Regions from separate parts of the Streptosporangium sp. LJ11 genome, predicted to be linked through region 2. Evidence: riboswitches for the same ligand, from Rfam matches in the RefSeq annotation. Region 2 holds a riboswitch; the other holds the start of a gene.

Region 1 (7,063 bases), on a different contig from region 2:
TCAGCGCGCGCTGGTGATCTCGCACGCGGACGAGGAGCGGGTGGTGAAACTCGCCGAGTCGCTGATGGACCAGCCGATCCGGGCGGGCGACTCCCTGCTGCTCGAACCCCGCTCGGGCTACGTCTACGAGCGCATCCCCAAGTCCGAGGTCGAGGAGCTCGTCCTGGAGGAGGTGCCCGACATCTCCTACGAGGAGATCGGCGGGCTCATGCGGCAGATCGAGCAGATCCGGGACGCCATCGAGCTCCCGTACCTGCACGCCGACCTCTTCCGCGAGCACAAGCTCCGCCCGCCCAAGGGCGTCCTGCTCTACGGGCCGCCCGGCTGCGGCAAGACGCTCATCGCCAAGGCCGTCGCCAACTCCCTGGCCAAGCAGGTCGCGGAGAAGACCGGCCAGTCCGGCAAGAGCTTCTTCCTCAACATCAAGGGTCCCGAGCTTCTCAACAAGTACGTCGGCGAGACCGAGCGGCACATCCGCCTGGTCTTCCAGCGGGCTCGTGAGAAGGCCTCCGAGGGCACCCCGGTGATCGTGTTCTTCGACGAGATGGACTCGATCTTCCGGACCCGAGGCTCGGGCGTCTCCTCCGACGTCGAGAACACCATCGTTCCCCAGCTCCTGTCGGAGATCGACGGCGTCGAGGGCCTGGAGAACGTCATCGTGATCGGCGCCTCCAACCGCGAGGACATGATCGACCCGGCGATCCTGCGGCCCGGCCGCCTGGACGTCAAGATCAAGATCGAGCGGCCGGACGCCGAGGCGGCCAAGGACATCTTCTCCAAGTACCTCATCCCCGAGCTCCCGCTGCACGACGAGGACCTCTCCGAGCACGGCGCCAACCGCCAGGAGACCATCTCCGGCATGATCCAGCGGGTCGTCGAGCGGATGTACACCGAGAGCGAGGAGAACCGCTTCCTCGAGGTGACCTACGCCAACGGCGACAAGGAGGTCCTGTACTTCAAGGACTTCAACTCCGGCGCGATGATCCAGAACATCGTCGACCGCGGCAAGAAGATGGCGATCAAGCAGTTCCTGGAGACCGGGCAGAAGGGCCTGCGGATCCAGCACCTTCTGGCGGCCTGCGTGGACGAGTTCTCCGAGAACGAGGACCTGCCCAACACCACCAACCCCGACGACTGGGCCCGCATCTCCGGCAAGAAGGGCGAGCGGATCGTCTACATCCGCACCCTCGTGACGGGCAAGCAGGGCACCGAGGCCGGGCGCTCCATCGACACGGTGGCCAACACCGGTCAGTACCTGTAACCACGTGTGACCGGCGGCGCGGCCCCCTCCCGGGGGCCGCGCCGCCGGCGTCTTCCCGAAAACCCTCGTCGATGGCGCGGGCGTTCGGCAGTTGATAAACTTTGTCCGGTTTTATCCATTTTCGTCCTTGCGAGTCCGTATCTCCTTTCACACCCGTCCCTGAAGGGAACGGAAATAGACGGCCGTCACGGGGAACCCGAATGATCGAGACGCCGTCCAAGTGGCGTGCGTGAACATTCCGGCCCGGCCGCCCGGTGAACGGCGCGGGCCCCCGCGAGGCGCCTCGGGGAGGCGGCCGCCTCGCCGAGCTCGACCTCCTGCGCTTCCTCGCCGCCATGGCGGTGCTCGCCTTCCACTACTTCATCGCCTTCGCCTCGGTGTGGGGCGACCGCCCGGCCGAGCTGTTCCCGGCGATCTCCACCATCTCCGGGCTCGGCATCCTCGGCGTCGAGCTGTTCTTCATGATCAGCGGCTTCGTGATCCTGATGAGCATCTGGGGGCGGGGCCTGGGGGCGTTCGCCCTCTCCCGGCTGGTGCGGCTCTTTCCCGCCTACTGGGTCAGCGTGGCCGTCACCGCCGCGGTCTACGGGCTGACCGCCGCCACGGCCCTGGACCCCAAGCTCAGCCTCGGCGAGTACGGGATCAACCTCACGATGCTCCAGCGGGCCCTCGGCGTCTACGACGCCAACGGCGTCTACTGGTCGTTGTGGGTGGAGCTCCGCTTCTACGTGCTGATCTCGATCCTGGTGATCGCCGGGGTGACGCTCAACCGCTGCCTGGCCTTCATGGGCGTCTGGCTGCTGGCGGCCGGGTTCTTCGCCGGGAGCGAGGAGGCCTGGGTGGACCTGGTGGTCATGCCCAAGTACGCGGCGTACTTCGTCGGCGGCATGGCGTTCTTCCTGATGACGAAGTTCGGCCCCAGGCTCGTCCTGTGGTGCCTCGCCGGGATCAGCGGCGGCCTGGCGGTGAACGCGGCGATCGACCGGGTGGCCGGGCGGATCGAGAACGTCGGCTACGCCGCGATGCCCGTGCCCGAGTGGGCCGTGGTCGCCACCGTGATCGGCTTCTACGTGCTCATGGCGATGGTGGCGCTCGGCTGGCTGGGGTGGCTGCGCTGGCGCGGCCTGGTCGTCCTGGGCGCGCTCACCTACCCGCTCTACCTGTTCCACACCCCGGCCGCGGTCCTGATCGTCCCCGCCCTGCGGGACGTGCTGCCGCCCCCGCTGACCGCGCTGGTCACCGTGCTGGCCGCGATGGCGTTCTCCTACCTGGTGTACCGGTTGGCCGAGCGCCCGCTTCAGGAGTTCGTCAAGTCCAGGAGGCGGAGAAGGGCCGCATCCCCGTCCCCGTCACAGCTCCCCGCGCTCTCCTCGATCCCCCTCGCAACGGGCGAAAAGGCTTCGGTGCCATAACTGTCCGACCACCGGGCATAGTGAAGGGTCTAGGGTCGGGAATAGATACCACGGAGAGAATCAGTCCCTGACGAACAGAGGGTGCGCATGACGGTACGGCGGGTGATGGGCATCGAGACCGAGTACGGCATCTCCGTGCCCGGACAGCCGGGGGCCAACGCGATGGTGACCTCCTCTCAGGTCGTGAACGCCTATCTGGCGGCCTCGGCCGCGAGGGCTCGGCGCGCGCGATGGGACTTCGAGGAGGAGAACCCGCTGCGGGACGCACGGGGGTTCGACCTCGCGCGGGAGGTGGCCGACCAGAGCCAGCTGACCGACGAGGACCTCGGCCTGGCGAACGTGATCCTCACCAACGGGGCCCGGCTGTACGTCGACCACGCCCACCCCGAATACTCCACGCCCGAGTGCACCAATCCCAGGGCGGCGGTGATCTGGGACAAGGCGGGCGAGCGGGTGATGCACGACGCGGCGGTCCGCGCCTCGGCGATGCCGGCCAACGCCCCGATCCAGCTCTACAAGAACAACACCGACAACAAGGGCGCCTCCTACGGCTGCCATGAGAACTACCTCATGCGCCGGGCCACCTCGTTCGCCGACATCGTCAGGCACCTGACGCCGTTCTTCGTCTCCCGGCAGGTCGTCACCGGCGCGGGCAAGGTCGGCATCGGCCAGGACTCCCGGGGCGAGGGCTTCCAGATCAGCCAGCGGGCCGACTTCTTCGAGGTCGAGGTGGGCCTGGAGACGACGCTCAAGCGGCCGATCATCAACACCCGGGACGAGCCCCACGCCGACCCGGAGAAATACCGCCGCCTGCACGTCATCATCGGCGACGCCAACATGTCGGAGATCTCGACCTACCTGAAGCTGGGGTCGACCGCGCTCGTCCTGGCCATGATCGAGGACAACTACTTCACCCGCGACCTGGCCGTGGACAACCCCGTCCAGGCCCTGCGCGCGGTCTCGCACGACCCCACGCTCAAGTACGAGATCTCCATGCGCGACGGCCGCAAGCTGACCGCGGTGCAGTTGCAGATGGAATACCTGGAGCTCGCCCGCAAGTACGCCGAGGAGCGCAGCGCCAACGGCCTGGACGAGCCCACCAAGGACATCCTGGAGCGCTGGGAGTCGGTCCTCACCCGCCTGGCGGAGGACCCGATGCAGCTGTCCAGGGAGCTCGACTGGGTGGCCAAGCTGGAGCTCCTGGAGGGCTACCGCACCCGTGACGGCCTTCCCTGGTCGCACCCGCGCCTGCAGCTCGTCGACCTCCAGTACTCCGACATCCGCCCCGACCGGGGGCTCTACAACCGGCTGGTCGCCCGGGGCCGCATGCAGCGCCTGGTCACCGAGGAAGAGGTCCAGCGGGCCATCGAGGTGCCGCCCAACGACACCCGGGCCTACTTCCGCGGCCGCTGCCTGAGCCAGTACAGCGAGTCGGTGGCCGCGGCCTCCTGGGACTCGGTCATCTTCGACATCCCCGGCCGTGAGTCGCTGCAGCGCGTCCCCACCCTTGAGCCGCTGCGCGGCACCAAGGCCCACGTGGGCGAGCTGTTCGACCGCTGCCGTACCGCCGCGGAGCTGGTGACGGCGCTGACCGGCGAACAGTGACTCCCGCGAGGGGGGAGGTGGCCAGGCCTGGCCACCTCCCCCCTCGTCATGCCCGGACCCCGTGACGGCCCGAGCCCGTCAAACCGGACACCCGGATTGACGGGGGACGGAGAACCGGGATACGTTCCGGGTGTTTTGTGGCGGTGCGAGGGAAATCCGGTGAAACTCCGGTGCGGTCGCGCCACTGTAACCGGCTCTCAGAAGCCGGAAGCCAGGTCACACTCGGCCGCCACCGACCTACGAAAAGGGACGCGTCAATCCCGGAGGAGGTGGCCGTGAGCCAGATCTCGGCACCGCACACCCAGCCCATCCCATGGCCCTCGCTCACCCGCTGGCTGCTCGCCGTACCGGTGCTGCTGCTCCTCGCCTACCTGGTCACCTTCGACCAGGGAGCGATCTCACAGGCGGGGAACTACCTGCACGAACTCATGCACGACGGGCGTCACCTGCTCGGCGTGCCGTGCCACTGAGCCACAGGTGATCACCAAACTCATCGTCCGGGGCCTCGTCGTCGGACTGCTCGCAGGGCTGCTCGCGGCCGTCTTCGCCTACACCGTCGGCGAACCGCGCATCGACCAGGCCATCGCGCTGGAGGAGGCGGCCGCGGCCGCCTCCCCGGCCGGATCACACGACGACACCGGGGCAGCGGCCCACTCCCACGACGAGGAGGCCCTGGTCAGCAGGGGCGGGCAGCGCTTCGGGCTCTTCCTCGCCCTCGGCCTGTACGGCCTGGCGGTCGGGGGCCTGTTCTCCCTCGTCTACGCGGCCGTACGCGGCCGGGCGGGACCCCGATCGGAGCCGGTGCTCGCGGTCACCCTCGCAGCCGCGGCGTTCATCGCCATCGTCCTCATCCCGTTCATGAAATATCCCGCCAACCCGCCGGCCGTCGGTGACCCGGAGACCATCGGCCGGCGCACCGTGCTCTACCTGGTCGCGGTGGTCATCGGGATCCTCGCGGTCGCCGCCGGCACCGCCGCCCACCGCTACGCCTCGCGGAGCGAACCGTGGGTGCGCTGGCTGTCGGCGGGTGCCACCTTCCTGGTCCCCGTCGTCGCGGCCTGGATCCTCATGCCGAAGATCTCGGAGGTGCCCCGGGGCTTCCCCGCCGACCTCCTGTGGGACTTCCGGGTCGCCTCCATGGGGACCCAGGTGGTCTTCTGGGCCGGCGTCGGCGCGCTGTTCGCCTTCGCCGCCCGCAGGCGCGGCCCGGTGTGACGACCCCCTCGGGGGTCACCCGCCTGCTCCTGGTCTGCCACGCCTCCACCTCGGCGACGGTACGGGCCGCGTTCCCGGGTGACGAACCACTCGACGAACGCGGCCTGCGCCGGGCCGAGGGGATGGCGCGGGACCTCGGCCCGGGTCCCGCGGCCTGCCCCGCCGAACTGCGCTGCGTCCAGACGGCGGCGGCGCTCGGCCTGCGGGCCGAGCACGACCCGCTGCTGGCCGACTGCGACTACGGCCGCTGGAGCGGGATGACGCTCGGCGAGGTCGAGGCCGCGGAACCCGAGGCGCTCGCCTCCTGGCTCGGCGACCCCGGCGCGGCGCCGCACGGCGGGGAGCCGGTCACCGCGCTCCTGGCCAGGGTGTCCGGCTGGCTCGCCGTCCGCGCCCCCGGCAGGGCCGTCGCGGTCACCCACCCGGCGGTCATCCGCGCCGCGGTCGTCCACGCCCTCGGCGCCCCCGCCCAGGCCTTCTGGCGCGTCGACGTCGCGCCGCTGGCCCGCGTGACGCTCACCGGGCGCGGCGGGCGCTGGCGGCTCAGCTACCTCCCATGACGGTCAGAGCGCCCGGCGACCCTTTGATTCGACGAGACGGACAGGAGAACCCGAAGGTGCGTGACTCCCGCTATCCCTTCACCGCGATCGTGGGGCTGGAGGACCTGAAACTCGCGCTGATCCTCAACGCGGTCTCCCCCCGCGTCGGGGGAGTGCTGGTCAGGGGGGAGAAGGGCACCGCCAAGTCCACGGTCGTGCGGGCGCTGGCCGCGCTCCTGCCGCCCGTCGAGGTGGTGACCGGCTGCCGCTTCTCCTGCGACCCCGCCGCCCCCGACCCCGGCTGCCCGGACGGGCCGCACGATGGCCGTACCGAACCGGGCGACCGGCCCACCCCGCCCGCCACCGTTCAGCCCGGCGGAACCCGGTCCGGCGGAGCCCGGTCCGGCACCGTGCGGCCCGGTGGAGCGCGGCCCGCCCGCCTCGTCGAACTGCCCGTCGGCGCCTCCGAGGACCGCCTCGTCGGCTCCCTCGACATCGAGCGAGCCCTCACCGAGGGCGTGAAAACCTTCGAACCCGGCCTCCTGGCGAGCGCCCACCGGGGCGTCCTGTACGTCGACGAGGTCAACCTCCTGCACGACCACCTGGTGGACCTGCTGCTCGACGCCGCCGCCCTCGGCACCTGCTACGTCGAGCGCGAGGGGGTGTCGGTACGGCACGCCGCCCGGTTCCTGCTGGTCGGGACGATGAACCCCGAGGAGGGGGAACTGCGCCCGCAGCTGCTCGACCGCTTCGGGCTGACCGTGGAGGTCCGGGCCTCGCGGGAACCGTCCCAGCGGGTGGACGTGGTCCGGCGCCGCCTGGCCTTCGAGGCCGATCCCGACGCCTTCGCCGCCGCCTGGGCGGGCGAGGAGCGGGCACTGGCCGCGCGCATCGCCGAGGCTCGTGCCAGGGTTCCCCAGGTCGTCCTGCCGGACGCGGCACTGCTCAGGATCGCCACCGTCTGCGCGGGGTTCGAGGTGGACGGGCTCCGGGCCGACCTGGTCACCGCCGGTGCGGCGATCGCGCACGCC
Region 2 (7,063 bases):
CGGTCGCTGATGCCCCGGATCACGACCACCGGCAGCGCTCGGTTCAGCTGCCCGGCCTGCGCCACGCCTGCGCCTTCCATCTCGATCGCCCGCGCGTCGTTGTAGTTGTCGCGAATCCAGCGGGCGTGTGAGGAGAGCCGGGAGTTCAGGACCACTTCTCCTGCGGCGATCGGCCCGAAGTGCACATCCGGGCGGGAATCGAGATCCTTGCCCCAGGCACCGCTGCGGCACAGGTGCTGGGCGATCTGCTCGGCGGCGTGCGAGGTCTCCCAGACGCGGGGACGGCTCCTGAAGCGGTCATCCTCGCTGGTCCCACCGTGGAAGGCGTAAATGTGCGTGGCCACCACCACATCTCCGAGAGCGATGTCCGGATGCAGCGCGCCGGCCACACCCACGAACAGGAGAGCGGCCGGTTGGAATTCGGCGATGGCGCGTTCGGTGAGCACCGCCGCGGAGTGATTGCCCTTGCCGACGTGGGCGAGGGCCACCCGGGATCGCCCGTCCGCCAGTCGGCCCACCTCAAAGCGGGTGCCTTGCGGGTGTCGGTGCAGGCGCGGGTTGATCAGCTTCTCTCGGATCGCCTGGTATTCCAGGTCTAGTGCGGTGAGGATCACGACGAGGCTCACTGCGTTGGTTCCTTTCCGTTTGGCGAGTCGGTGGGCCGGATCATCGGGGGGTTCAGAACATCGCGAGGGCCGGCTTTGAACAGCCGAGCCGGTCGTCCGGTCGCGGCCTTCCGTGCCGAACCGGCAGAGACGATGAAGCCCTCGGTCTTCTGGACCTTGCGGTAGAAGTTGCGGGGGTCGAGTGGCATCCCCCATACCGCCTCGTACACGTCCTGGAGATCGGTGATCGTGAAGGTCGGCCTGCAGAAGGCTGTGGCGAGTGCGGAATGCTCAAGCTTGACGCGGGCGCGCTCGACGCCGTCCGCGACGATGTGCCGGTGGTCGAAAGCGAGCTTCAACGCTCCGGAAAGCACCCGGTCGGTGGATTGCCAGCCTGCGCGGGCGGCGTCGGTCCCGGCGATCGGCTCGGGCAGCCGAGGGGCGATGGCCAGATAGGCAACGCTCACCACCCGGCCGCGAGGGTCACGGCCAGGGTCGTCATAGACGCCGAGTTGCTCAAGGCGGAGTGTCTCGACATCCAGGTCGGCCTCCTCCGCCAGCTCCCGGTGAGCCGCCTCGATGAGGCTCTCTCCCGAATGCTGAAGGAAGCCGCCTGGCAGAGCTTGGGCACTCTTGCACGGCTCGATGCCACGCTCGACGAGGAGCACGTGCAGGCGCGATTCGCGCAAGGTAAGGATCACCAGGTCAACGGCGAGCAGGACGGCTGGTGGCTCCCATCGGTCATCGCTCATGGAGGCGACATTAGATTTCTGTCACTTTGACAGAAAGTAGCGCAATGGTTAGTTCTAGACAGCCACGGTCCGCTGAGGGTTACTTCACGCTGATGGGGATGAGCGCGCGGCCGGGTGATCGAAGGTGATCCCTGCCTCATCGATCCGCTGGGTGGCGTCCCGGTCCGGTGGGGGTGGGGGCGGGTTATGCTCGTGGCGCGGTTGGTTCTCCCGGTGCCGTGTTGGTGTCGGGAGTCGTAAGAGGGAACCCGGTGTGATTCCGGGACTGCCCCGCAGCGGTGAGTGGGAACGAACGCCGTCATCGGCACTGGGTGCGTGTCATCTGGGAAGCGACGGTCAGTAGGAGTGTGTGTGATGCCCGCGAGTCCGAAGACCTGCCAGCCGCTCGTGCGCCGTCCGGTGTGCGGTGATCCGTGGTCTCGTGGGAGGGCCTGGGATGGGTTTTTCCTGGGTGTTCCTTCCGTGTGGCCGTGGGTCGGCATGGCATGAGCCGAGGGAAGGACGCCATGAGCAAGGTCACCACGACCGTTTTGGGTTATCCCCGTATCGGGGGCCGTCGCGAGGTGAAGCGGGCGACGGAGGATCACTGGGCCGGGCGGGTCGACGCCGCCGGCTTGCAGGAGACGGCCGCCGGGTTGCGGCAAGGAGTGTGGCGGAAGCTGTCGGAGGCGGGGCTGGACGCGGTGCCGTCCAACACCTTCTCCTTGTATGACCACGTGCTGGACACCACCGTCATGGTGGGCGCGGTGCCCGAGCGGTTTTCCGGTGCCGCGGACCCGTACTTCGCGATGGCCCGCGGCGCCGAGGGGGTCGCACCGCTGGAGATGACCAAGTGGTTCGACACCAACTACCACTACCTGGTTCCGGAAGTGGGCCCCGAGACCCGGTTCCGGCTCGACTGGAGCAAGCCGCTGGCCGAGTACGCCGAAGCGCGGCGGCTGGGCGTCGAGACCCGGCCGGTGCTGGTCGGGCCGCTGTCGTTCCTGCTGCTGGCCAAGTCCACCGAGCCCGGCTTCGCGCCGTTGCGGCTGCTGGACGGCCTGCTGGAGACCTACGCCGAGCTGCTGGAGCGGATGGCCGCGGCGGGGGTGGCCGAGGTGCAGCTGGACGAGCCGGTACTGGCCGCCGACCATACGGAGGAGGAGCTGGCCGCGCTGCGCCGGGCCTACGCGCGGCTGGGGGAGCTCAGCAGCCGCCCCCGGCTGCTGGTGGCCACCTACTTCGGCGAGATCGGGCCCGCACTGGAGATCCTGGCCCGCAGCCGGGTCGAGGCCGTCGGCCTGGACTTCGTCTCGGCGCCCGGCAACCTGGAGGCGCTGGCCGCCGCCGGTGGGCTGCCCGGCAAGACCCTCGTCGCCGGGGTCGTCGACGGCCGCAACGTCTGGCGTACCGACATCGCGAAGGCGCTGGCGACCTGCGCCGCGCTGCTCGGCCTGAGCGACCGGCTGGTGGTGAGCACCTCCTGCTCGCTGCTGCACGTCCCGCTCGACCTGGACGCCGAGACCTCGCTGGACCCGCGGCTGCGCGAGCGGCTGGCCTTCGCCAGGCAGAAGGTCGACGAGGTCGTACGGATCGGCCGGGCGCTGAACGGCGAGGAGGTCGTCGCGGGGGAGAGGACCGTCGAGCGGTTCCTCAACCCCCGGGTGCGAGCCAGGCTGGATGCCCTGGGCGAGGGCAGCCCGCGCGCCCCGCACGCCGAGCGGCTCGCCGTGCAGAACGCCGACCTGGGCCTGCCGCCGCTGGCCACCACCACCATCGGCTCCTTCCCACAGACCGGCGAGGTGCGCCAGGCCCGCGCCGCCATGCGCTCGGGCGACATCGACAGGGCCGGGTACGAGCGCAGGATGGAGGCCGAGATCGACCGCGTCATCGCGCTGCAGGAGGACATCGGCCTGGACGTGCTGGTGCACGGCGAGCCCGAGCGTAACGACATGGTCCAGTACTTCGCCGAGATGCTGGAGGGCTACGCCGCCACCGAGCACGGCTGGGTGCAGTCGTACGGCAGCCGCTACGTCCGCCCGCCGATCCTGTTCGGCGACGTCTCCCGTCCCGAGCCGATGACGGTGCGCTGGGCCTCCTACGCGCAGTCGCGGACGAAGAAGCCGGTCAAGGGCATGCTCACCGGCCCGGTGACCATGCTGGCCTGGTCGTTCGTCCGCGACGACCAGCCACTGGGCGAGACCGCCAGGCAGGTGGCGCTGGCGTTGCGCGACGAGATCCGCGATCTTGAGGCGGCGGGCATCAGGATCATCCAGGTCGACGAGCCCGCGCTGCGGGAGCTGCTGCCGCTGCGGCGGGCCGACCACGAGGCATACCTGGAGTGGGCGGTCGCCGCGTTCCGGCTGGCCACCAGCGGGGTGGCCGACAGCACGCAGATCCACACCCACATGTGCTATTCGGAGTTCGGAGAGATCATCGGCGCGATCGGCGACCTGGACGCCGACGTGACCAGCGTCGAGGCGGCCCGCTCCCGGATGGAACTCCTGGACGACCTGCGCGCCTTCGGCTACGCGCGCGGCATCGGGCCCGGCGTGTGGGACATCCACTCGCCCAGGGTGCCCTCGGTCGGGGAGATCGAGGCCGCCCTGCGTACGGCCGCGGCCTCGGTGGATCCGGCCCTGCTCTGGGTCAACCCCGACTGCGGCCTGAAGACCCGCGACTACCCGGAGACGGAGGCCAGCCTCAGGAACATGGTCGAGGCTGCCCTGCGTGTCCGCGCGGAAGCGGTCTAGAGCCGGTTCAGAGGTTCGATCATGTGGCTGGGGTGAGGAGCTTCAGCCACATGATCGAGCCTCGGAGGCAGGGGCCGGTCTCGTGGCTTGCCGGGGTCCTGCGTCGCGGCGTCGCCAGGCGGGCCGGTGCAGAAGATCGTTGATCGAGCGCCTCTACGTTCGGCCGAGGTCGTGCATGCCGGAACGGCTGACTCCTGGCGAGCGCGCAGACCTCGCTCGGGCGGCCGGGGACCGATGTCCAGCCTTTGCGCGAAAAACGCCGATGAAGGAGCTTGATTCATTAACCTTTCGTCCATGGATATACCGGGCGTGGACTTGACCGTGCCGAGCGCGGCACGCATATACGACTACCTGCTGGGCGGCAAGGACCACTTCGCCTCGGATCGTGAAGCCGCCGATATGGTGCTCCAGTCCGTGCCGAACGCGCGCGAGAACGCCAGGGCCAACCGTGCCTTCCTGAGCCGGGCCGTGCGCACCCTCGTCGACGCGGGCGTCCGCCAGTTCCTCGACATCGGCGCCGGGTTGCCGACGCAGGAGAACGTTCATCAGGTGGCCCAGCGCGCGGCGCCGAGCTCACGGGTGGTCTACGTCGACAACGATCCCGTGGTGCTCGTCCATGCTCGCGCGCTGCTCGCCGACAACCCCGGCACGGTGGTCGTCCCGGCCGACATCCGCGACCCGGCCGCCCTGCTGCGGCACCCCACGGTCCACGACTACCTGGACTTCACCCAGCCGGTGGGAGTGTTATTGCTGGCCGTCCTGCACTTCATCCCCGACGACGAGGAGGCGGCCGGCATCATCGCCGAGATCCGTCGCCCGCTGGTGTCCGGCAGCTACGTGGCCATTTCCCACGGCCACCCCGGCGAGCTGACCGGAGACCTGGCGAAGAAGGGCCAGGAGCTGTACGGCCGCACCCGTCAGGGAGCCGTCGTCGGCCGCACCCGCGCGGACATGGCCGCGTGGCTCGAGGGCTTGGAGCTCCTGGCTCCGGGCATCGTCCCCGTCCAGGGCTGGCGCCCCGAGGACGACTTCGACCCCATCCCCGACCTCGCGGAACCCGGCATCTTCGGCATGGTCGCGAGAGTTCCGTAGGGGTCGCGTCCCTTCGGGAGACGTCCACCGGGTCCCGATGGTGATCCGTTCCAGGTTCACGAAACGGCCGGGGGAGACCTTCCCGCCGCGCGAGCACACCCACCTGCCGGCCGCCCGAGTCGACGCCGTCCACACGATCTGCGCCGAGCTCGGGCGCACCTCCTTCGCAGACGATGATCGGCGGGGCCGCTGCCCGTGGGCAGCCCGGCCTTTCTCGGGGTGGGTGACCGGCAAGGTCCACCTGCCGGTCGGCCGGCGATGTCGTCCGCTGTCCTTCGTCTTGACCGTGGGGCAAGCGTTGACCGTTTGACCGTGGGGCAAGCGGGGACAGCGCGCGGTTTCGCGCCGTCCTGGCTCGTATCAAGGTCCGGCCGCCCGTGTACCCGCCCTGCCGCGGCGGCCGCCGACAAGGCCTGCTCCCTCCCGTTCCTCCCGCGACAACCGCGGCCATCTGTGCCGACGCCACATCAGGGCCGTCATCCCCGAAAAGAGCGACCGGGCGGCCAACCGTGAGAACCGCCGCTCCCGGGGCCCGGCCGAAGGGGCCGTCGCGCCTGACCGGCTTCCGAATATTTCATGACTCGAATGTTTACTGTTAGGAAACTTTCTTTTATATTCGAGTCACCCCCCAGCGAAGGAGCAGGACATGCGCAGAACGGTCACCTTCCTCGCGATGGCGATCATCGCCGTCGCCTCGACCGTGTTCATCGCCTCGCCCGCCAACGCGCACGGCTACATCTCGTCGCCGCCGAGCCGCCAGGCCATGTGCGCCCAGGGCCGGGTCTCCAACTGCGGCGACATCATCTACGAGCCCCAGAGCGTGGAGGGCCCCAAGGGCCTGCGGAACTGCCACGCCAACATCGCCCGGTTCTCCCAGCTCAGCGACGAGAGCAAGGGCTGGCCGGCCACCAGCGTGGGCAACTCGGTCACCTTCAACTGGGTGCTGACCGCCCGCCACGCCACCAGCACGTGGGAGTACTACGTCGGCAACACCCGGATCGCGGTGTTCAACGACGGCGGCAGGCAGCCCGGCGCCACGGTCTCGCACAACGTGAACCTGGGTGGCAGGACCGGCCGTCTGAAGATCCTCGCCGTCTGGAACATCGCCGACACCGCCAACGCCTTTTACTCCTGCGTCGACCTGCAGCGCTGATCCGCGATCCGCGATCCGCGATCCGTGACCTCAAGACCCGATCCGGCCGGACCTGTCAGGTCCGGCCGGATCGGGCCGGCGAGGCCCGGCCCGTCAGAACCGAACCGCTCCCGCGCCCTCCGCGGCCCGACGGCGTCCCGCGCCGTCTCCGGCCCGATGGGCGCGGGGGCGGTTCGTCGTTCCATCACCTTCTTCGGACCCTCTCCCGGACGCTCCAGGAGAGGTCACCGGGGGCGGTCGCGTTGTCACACGAAAGGATCTACCTTGAATGGATCCGGAATGGCGGCCACGATGTCGTGGACATAGCAGCTCAAACTGTGCAACGCGGTTTTCGTATGCGCTTTAATTGCCGAAACCTCGGTGATTCAACTCAGCGGCAATGGGGAACAGATATCGTGCGTCCAGGGTTCCCGGCGCCCGTCGGGGCAGGGGTCGGCACTGTAGGGGTGGACGGTGACTCGTCGCACAAAAAGAATCACCGATGTCGCCACGGCGATTCTGGTGGTTTTGGGAATCCTGGTCGGACTTCCGGTGCGAATGGTCGAAGAATATCTTCCGGACACGGTCGTCGAGCACCGGATCGAATGGATCGCGATTTTCGGATTAACCGCCTCCCTTGTCGTCCTGCTGACATGGCTGACGCCGAAACTGAGGGAGTCACGCACGCGCGGCGGGCTCTTCCTGGTGCCGGACAGGCAGCCGGGCTGGGTCAGGAGAACCGAGCTGGAC

What was found. A riboswitch is a leader RNA that binds a small molecule or an ion and turns the genes downstream of it on or off. The one in region 2 is predicted to bind cobalamin.
Region 1: another riboswitch for cobalamin. It lies ahead of ACTOQ3_RS20070 (CbtB domain-containing protein); the one in region 2 lies ahead of metE (5-methyltetrahydropteroyltriglutamate--homocysteine S-methyltransferase).

Annotation. Positions count from the first base shown of each region.
Region 1 covers NZ_JBPXMB010000013.1:29,474-36,536, reverse strand. The annotation lists gene arc (proteasome ATPase) at 1-1,261, shown strand, start outside; gene ACTOQ3_RS20080 (acyltransferase family protein) at 1,516-2,673, shown strand; gene dop (depupylase/deamidase Dop) at 2,761-4,278, shown strand; adenosylcobalamin (AdoCbl) riboswitch at 4,403-4,536, shown strand; gene ACTOQ3_RS20070 (CbtB domain-containing protein) at 4,554-4,748, shown strand; gene ACTOQ3_RS20065 (CbtA family protein) at 4,756-5,493, shown strand; gene ACTOQ3_RS20060 (histidine phosphatase family protein) at 5,490-6,053, shown strand; gene ACTOQ3_RS20055 (magnesium chelatase subunit D family protein) at 6,050-7,063, shown strand, end outside.
Region 2 covers NZ_JBPXMB010000017.1:128,006-135,068, forward strand. The annotation lists gene ACTOQ3_RS24930 (5'-methylthioadenosine/S-adenosylhomocysteine nucleosidase family protein) at 1-626, opposite strand, end outside; gene ACTOQ3_RS24935 (NUDIX hydrolase) at 623-1,357, opposite strand; cobalamin riboswitch at 1,543-1,753, shown strand; gene metE (5-methyltetrahydropteroyltriglutamate--homocysteine S-methyltransferase) at 1,864-4,089, shown strand; gene ACTOQ3_RS24945 (SAM-dependent methyltransferase) at 4,384-5,181, shown strand; gene ACTOQ3_RS24950 (lytic polysaccharide monooxygenase auxiliary activity family 9 protein) at 5,828-6,334, shown strand; gene ACTOQ3_RS24955 (NB-ARC domain-containing protein) at 6,872-7,063, shown strand, end outside.